Sinorhizobium fredii NGR234: one gene and its partner. The protein of the gene in region 2 interacts with the protein of the main gene of each other region in a pairwise test. Links are inferred from orthologs where the notes say so. Each region holds a gene or a part of one and is shown on either strand. Other genes may lie near its edges.

What was found.
Region 1: the proteins of rho (region 2) and nusG interact in binary tests that used the Escherichia coli proteins (3 or more experiments, as listed by UniProt). The link is inferred for Sinorhizobium fredii NGR234 from one-to-one orthologs.

Annotation. Positions count from the first base shown.
Region 1 is NC_012587.1:1,223,952-1,226,975, forward strand. What follows is about bases 94-2,799. They hold nusG (transcription termination/antitermination protein NusG), read left to right. Parts: upstream 94-1,034; coding sequence 1,035-1,565; downstream 1,566-2,799. Other genes in these bases: NGR_RS17125 (NAD-dependent epimerase/dehydratase family protein), read left to right, coding at 94-392; secE (preprotein translocase subunit SecE), read left to right, coding at 817-1,017; rplK (50S ribosomal protein L11), read left to right, coding at 1,781-2,209; rplA (50S ribosomal protein L1), read left to right, coding at 2,214-2,799. In the rest of the region: more of NGR_RS17125, read left to right, coding at 1-93; more of rplA, read left to right, coding at 2,800-2,912. UniProt on the Escherichia coli protein: Part of the processive rRNA transcription and antitermination complex (rrnTAC). The complex forms an RNA-chaperone ring around the RNA exit tunnel of RNA polymerase (RNAP).
Region 2 is NC_012587.1:3,534,842-3,538,026, forward strand. What follows is about bases 2-2,868. They hold rho (transcription termination factor Rho), read right to left. Parts: upstream 2,135-2,868; coding sequence 869-2,134; downstream 2-868. Other genes in these bases: mnmE (tRNA uridine-5-carboxymethylaminomethyl(34) synthesis GTPase MnmE), read right to left, coding at 2-506; hemJ (protoporphyrinogen oxidase HemJ), read right to left, coding at 2,333-2,868. Also shown: more of mnmE, read right to left, coding at 1-1; more of hemJ, read right to left, coding at 2,869-2,872; hemE (uroporphyrinogen decarboxylase), read right to left, coding at 2,869-3,185. UniProt on the Escherichia coli protein: Facilitates transcription termination by a mechanism that involves Rho binding to the nascent RNA, activation of Rho's RNA-dependent ATPase activity, and release of the mRNA from the DNA template.

The DNA of each region.
Region 1 (3,024 bases), 2.3 Mb from region 2 along the record:
CCTTTGCAGAGCGGTCCGGGTTCGACATCTACGCGCTGCGTATCGGCAACGTCATCGAGCCGCACGAATATGAGCGCTTCCCTCACTATTTCGCTCATCCGGAAATCCGCAAACGGATCGCCTGGAGCTATATCGATGCCCGGGACCTGGGCCAGATCGTCAAGCTCTGCATCGAGAAGGACGGGCTCGGTTTTGCGGTCTTCAATGCCTGCAACGACACGGTATCGGCCAACACGCCGACGCGCGAGCTTGCCAGGCGCTTCTATCCGAATGTCCCCTTCACCAGGGAGATCGGCGAGTTCGAGGGGCTGCTCTCGAACCGGAAGATCCGCGAGGTCCTTGGCTTCAAGGAGGAGCACGACTGGCGGAAATACGTGAAGCTTGACACCTAGCGTCGGTGCGCCGGAGATGCGCGCGGACCATGAGAAAATTTTCTTGGCACTTTTTGCGCTTTTGTCGCGAATGCGCTTGAAAGCATCCGGCAAACTGAATAAGAAGCCGCAGACTTGAGATGCATCCGGTTTCGGTTGTGTTTCTGGTCTAGGGGTATAGCTCAGTTGGTAGAGCGGCGGTCTCCAAAACCGCAGGTCGGGGGTTCGAGCCCCTCTGCCCCTGCCAGTCTCCCGTTCTTGCCCTGTCGTCAGAATTCGGCCAGAATGCGTGGGAGAGGGCGGCGCAGCCGTCTTTATATATTCACAAAAAAGACCGATCGGCTCTTGTGGTTTTCGGAATCGGTCTTTATGTAGGGTCCAAACAGACACGCGGTGCGTGGGGCTGAAACATCGGCTTTACGCGCCGTAATGGCGTGAGCATTTTATGGCATCCAAAACGAATCCGTTCACGTTTCTGCAGCAGGTGCGCTCGGAAACGTCAAAAGTGACTTGGCCTTCGCGGCGCGAGACGACGATCTCGACGCTGATGGTCTTCGTCATGGTCTCTTTTGCCGCCGCCTTTTTCTTTGGTGCGGACCAGTTGATGGGTTGGCTGATGAGCCTGATCCTCAACGTTGGCGCTTGATCTGGGTGGAGAGAAGCATGGCTGCGCGCTGGTATATCGTTCACGCCTATTCGAATTTCGAGAAGAAAGTCGCCGAATCGATCGAAGAGAAAGCCAGGCAGAAGGGTCTGTCGCATCTGTTTGAGAAGATTCTCGTGCCGACCGAGAAGGTGGTCGAGGTTCGTCGCGGCCGCAAGGTCGATGCGGAGCGGAAGTTCTTCCCGGGTTATGTTCTCGTGCGGGCGAATCTGACGGACGAGGCTTACCACCTCATCAAGAACACGCCGAAGGTCACCGGGTTTCTCGGAACCGACAGCAAGCCGGTGCCGATTCCGGATCATGAGGCGGAGCGGATTCTGGGTCAGGTCCAGGATGGCGTCGAGCGTCCGAAGCCTTCGGTCTCCTTCGAGATCGGCGAGCAGGTCCGTGTGTCGGATGGCCCCTTCGCCTCCTTCAATGGCATCGTCCAGGATGTCGATGAAGAGCGTTCGCGCCTGAAGGTCGAGGTGTCGATCTTCGGCCGCGCCACTCCCGTCGAACTGGAATACGGCCAGGTCGAAAAGGTCTGAAAGAGCGAAGCTTACTGAATTGGGCAGGTTGACGTGTCGACCTGTTCCGGCGGAGTGATCCGCATGCGCGTGGGAGGAAGCCGGTCTTAGCCGGGCCGGTATATCCGCACCACGCAACCGCAGCCGCCGGTCATCGACCGGCAAGGAGCCGGGCAACCGGCTGAACAGTTCCCGCTTCCGGCTTGGCCGGGCGGGGCAAAGAGAGGCAGAGAGAAATGGCTAAGAAAGTAGCAGGCCAGCTCAAGCTGCAGGTAAAGGCCGGCTCGGCGAACCCGTCGCCGCCGATCGGTCCTGCGCTTGGTCAGCGTGGCATCAACATCATGGAATTCTGCAAGGCGTTCAATGCCGCTACGCAGGAAATGGAAAAGGGTATGCCGATTCCGGTCGTCATCACCTATTACCAGGACAAGTCCTTCACCTTCATCATGAAGCAGCCGCCGGTCAGCTACTTCCTGAAGCGCGAGGCGAAGATCCAGTCCGGTTCGAAGACCCCGGGCAAGGCGAAGGCCGGTTCGATCTCCAAGGCCCAGATCCGCACGATCGCAGAGGCCAAGATGAAGGACCTCAACGCGGCCGATATCGAAGGCGCAATGGCAATGGTCGAGGGCTCCGCCCGCTCCATGGGCCTGGAAGTGACGGGCTAAGACCATGGCGAAGATTGCAAAGCGTGTACAGAAGTCCCGCGAGGGCATTGATCCGGCGAAGGTCTACGGCCTCACCGAAGCCGTGACGCTCGTCAAGGAGCGTGCGACCGCCAAGTTCGATGAGACCATCGAAGTGGCGATGAACCTCGGCGTCGATCCGCGCCATGCCGACCAGATGGTCCGTGGCGTCGTCAACCTGCCGAACGGCACCGGCCGCTCGGTTCGCGTTGCCGTTTTCGCCCGTGGCGCCAAGGCCGATGAAGCCAAGGCCGCCGGCGCCGACGTCGTCGGTGCGGAAGACCTGGTCGAGATCGTCCAGGGCGGCAAGATCGATTTCGATCGCTGCATCGCGACCCCGGACATGATGCCGCTCGTCGGCCGTCTCGGCAAGGTTCTCGGCCCGCGCGGCATGATGCCGAACCCGAAGGTCGGCACCGTGACGATGGACGTCACCGCAGCCGTCAAGTCTTCGAAGGGCGGCGCCGTCGAGTTCCGCGTCGAGAAGGCTGGTATCGTTCACGCCGGCGTCGGCAAGGCATCCTTCGATGCCAAGGCGCTGGAAGAGAACATCCGCGCTTTCGCAGATGCGGTGATCAAGGCGAAGCCGACCGGCGCCAAGGGCAACTACGTCAAGCGCGTGGCGATCTCCTCGACGATGGGCCCCGGCCTAAAGATCGACCCGGCAACGCTGAGCGTCGCCTGATAATTCTACAGCGCCGTGCGCTTTTTAAGCGCACAAAGGTCGCTGTAGCGCTTTGAATTGCTGCATGTTTTGTCCTTAAATCGAACCCGATTTAAGGACACATGCAGGGGCT
Region 2 (3,185 bases):
ATCGCCCGCGCATGCGTCAGGCGCCTCGACCAGCCCTGATAGAGAGCCGATTGACCGCCGCCGGCCTGTTCGACGGCAAGCCGCCGCTGCATTTCCGTCTCGGCAGAAATCAGATCGGCCAGTCCCTCGACCTCGACCAGATCCATCTTGCCATTCTGGAAGGCGCGGCGCGAGAACTCGCCGGCCTCGGCATGCCGCAGTCGTTCAAACCCGGCGAGCGTGTCGAGAATGGCGTGGACCACGGCCCGCCCGCCATGCACCTGCAGTTCGCAGCAATCCTCGCCGGTGAACGACGCGGGGGCAGGAAAATAGATCACCAGGCCGCTATCCAGGATCTCACCGTTTCGAGTCCGAATCGTTCTCAGCGCTGCCGTGCGCGGTTTCGGCAGAGCGCCGCAAAGACGCCCGATCACAGCGGCCGTCGCTGATCCGCTGATGCGGATGACGGCGACGCCGGCGGGCAGGGCGCCACTGGAGAGCGCGTATATCGTATCCGTGATCTGCATCGGCTCATTCGGCGCTTGTCGGCGCAACGCTCAACTGTGGGCGCCGCGCCAGCCTCAGTTCTTATCTCTATAGAGGTCCGTTCAGCCGGCGCCTCGGCAGCCCTTATGTCCATAGTGCCTGGGCGCTTTCGGCTTTCCGGCATGGCGGACGGAGCGCAGACTTATGCATAGGTGTCGGGCGAAAATCAAGCGACGCCAGAGTCAGTGAAGCTACGTCGGCTGTTTCACGTGAATCATTCTGATGAACCGACGTTTCTTCCATCCGGCAGGAAGTCCGAAACCTGTCTGAGAAATCGAACGCAAACAAAAGTGACCGGAATCAAGTGATCCCGGTCACGCCAAATCACCGATTCGTCGATCGATCAGGTATTCATCGAATCGAAGAAATCGCCGTTGGTCTTCGTCTGCTTGAGCTTGTCGATAAGGAACTCGATCGCATCGGTCGTGCCCATCGGCGCGAGAATGCGCCGCAGCACGAAGATCTTCTGCAGGTCCTGGCGCGGCACCAGCAGGTCTTCCTTGCGCGTTCCGGACTTCAGAATGTCCATCGCCGGGAAGATGCGCTTGTCGGCGACCTTGCGGTCGAGGACGATTTCCGAGTTGCCGGTGCCCTTGAATTCTTCGAAGATCACTTCGTCCATGCGGCTGCCGGTGTCGATCAGCGCAGTGGCGATGATCGTCAGCGACCCGCCTTCCTCGATGTTGCGGGCCGCACCGAAGAAGCGCTTCGGGCGCTGCAGGGCATTGGCGTCGACGCCGCCGGTCAGCACCTTGCCCGAGGACGGCACGACGGTGTTGTAGGCCCGGCCGAGGCGGGTGATCGAGTCGAGAAGAATGACGACGTCACGGCCGTGCTCGACAAGGCGCTTGGCCTTCTCGATGACCATTTCGGCGACCTGGACGTGGCGCGTTGCCGGTTCGTCGAAGGTCGAGGAAACGACTTCGCCCTTCACCGAACGCTGCATGTCCGTCACTTCTTCCGGCCGTTCGTCGATCAGAAGCACGATCAGGTAACATTCCGGATGGTTGGCGGTGATCGAATGGGCGATGTTCTGCAGCAGAACCGTCTTACCGGTCCGAGGCGGTGCAACGATCAGGCCGCGCTGGCCCTTGCCGAGCGGCGCGACGAGATCGATGACGCGAGCCGACAGATCCTTGGACGTCGGCACTTCGAGTTCCATCTTGAAGCGCTCGTTCGGATAGAGCGGCGTCAAATTGTCGAAGTGAACCTTGTGGCGGATCTTCTCCGGATCGTCGAAGTTGATCGTGTTGACCTTAAGGAGCGCAAAGTAGCGCTCGCCTTCCTTCGGACCGCGAATCGGCCCTTCCACCGTATCGCCCGTCTTCAGCGAAAAGCGGCGGATCTGCGATGGCGAAATATAGATGTCGTCCGGACCGGGCAGATAGTTTGCATTCGCCGACCGAAGGAAGCCGAATCCGTCCTGAAGGACCTCGACAACGCCTTCACCGATAATCTCTATCTCCTGTGTGGCGAGATTCTTGAGGATGCCGAACATCAGCTCCTGCTTGCGCATGGTGCTGGCGTTCTCGACCTCGAGTTCTTCGGCAAAGGCGAGAAGATCCGTCGGCGTCTTGTTCTTGAGGTCTTGAAGCTTCATTTCAGCCATGAAGAGTCCATGATTTGTAGGGGAAATTGGGAATAGGCGTGATTTTCGTAAGGGAGCTGCGAGGGGGAAGGGGGCAGGCTCGAAACTTCGTCACAGGCCTTGGGATGAAGGAGATGGGCGAAAATAGCGATTCACGTGAAACGCTGCAAGGGGGCGCAGCAAATTAGCGGCAACTATCGCCGTGCGAATCGATTGAACTCAAAAAGGCTTCACGACGGCGAGAATGACGATCAGGATCATCAACAGGGTCGGCGCCTCGTTCATCAGCCTCCAGTAGCGCGCGCTCTTCCGATTCGCGTCCCGTTGGAAGGCGGCCACCGCCCGGCTGAAATGCACATGCACCAGCGTCAGCAGCACGACGCAGAAAAGCTTTGCATGGAGCCAACCACCCCTAAAGCCGTAGACGCTCCAGGCAAGATAGAGGCCAAGCATCCAGGCAATCATCATGGCCGGGTTCATGATGACCTTCAGGAGGCGCAGTTCCATCGTCTTGAAGGTCTCGGACTGCACCGAGCCGCGCGGCGCGTCGGTATGATAGATGAACAGCCGCGGCATATAGAGAAGCGCTGCCATCCACGACATGACCGCAATGATGTGGAGCGCCTTGATCCAGAGATAAAGATCGTCCGGCTGCGCGACGAAAAGCCCTGCCAGCAGGGCGACGAAGACGGAAAGCGCGACGAGAGCCCGAAGCCTTGCACGCTTTCCGGGAGCGCTATCCGTCTGGTGCTCGATCATCCTTTCGTCCCACGAACGCGCGCGACGAGGGCGGAGACGTTCTCCGGATCCGCCTCCGGCGTAATGCCGTGGCCGAGATTGAAGATCAGCGGTCCGTTGCCGAGCACATCGAGAATCCTGTCGATGCCGCTCTCCATGGCCCCGCCGCCGGCAACCACCCGCATCGGGTCGAGATTGCCCTGCACGGGACCATCCTTCTGCAATTCGGCCGCAAAGGCGAGGGGCACCGCCCAATCGAGGCCGATCGCGTCGGCACCGGTCAAGCGGCGATAGTCCTTGAGCAACAGGCCCGCCCCTTTTGCGAAAGCGATGA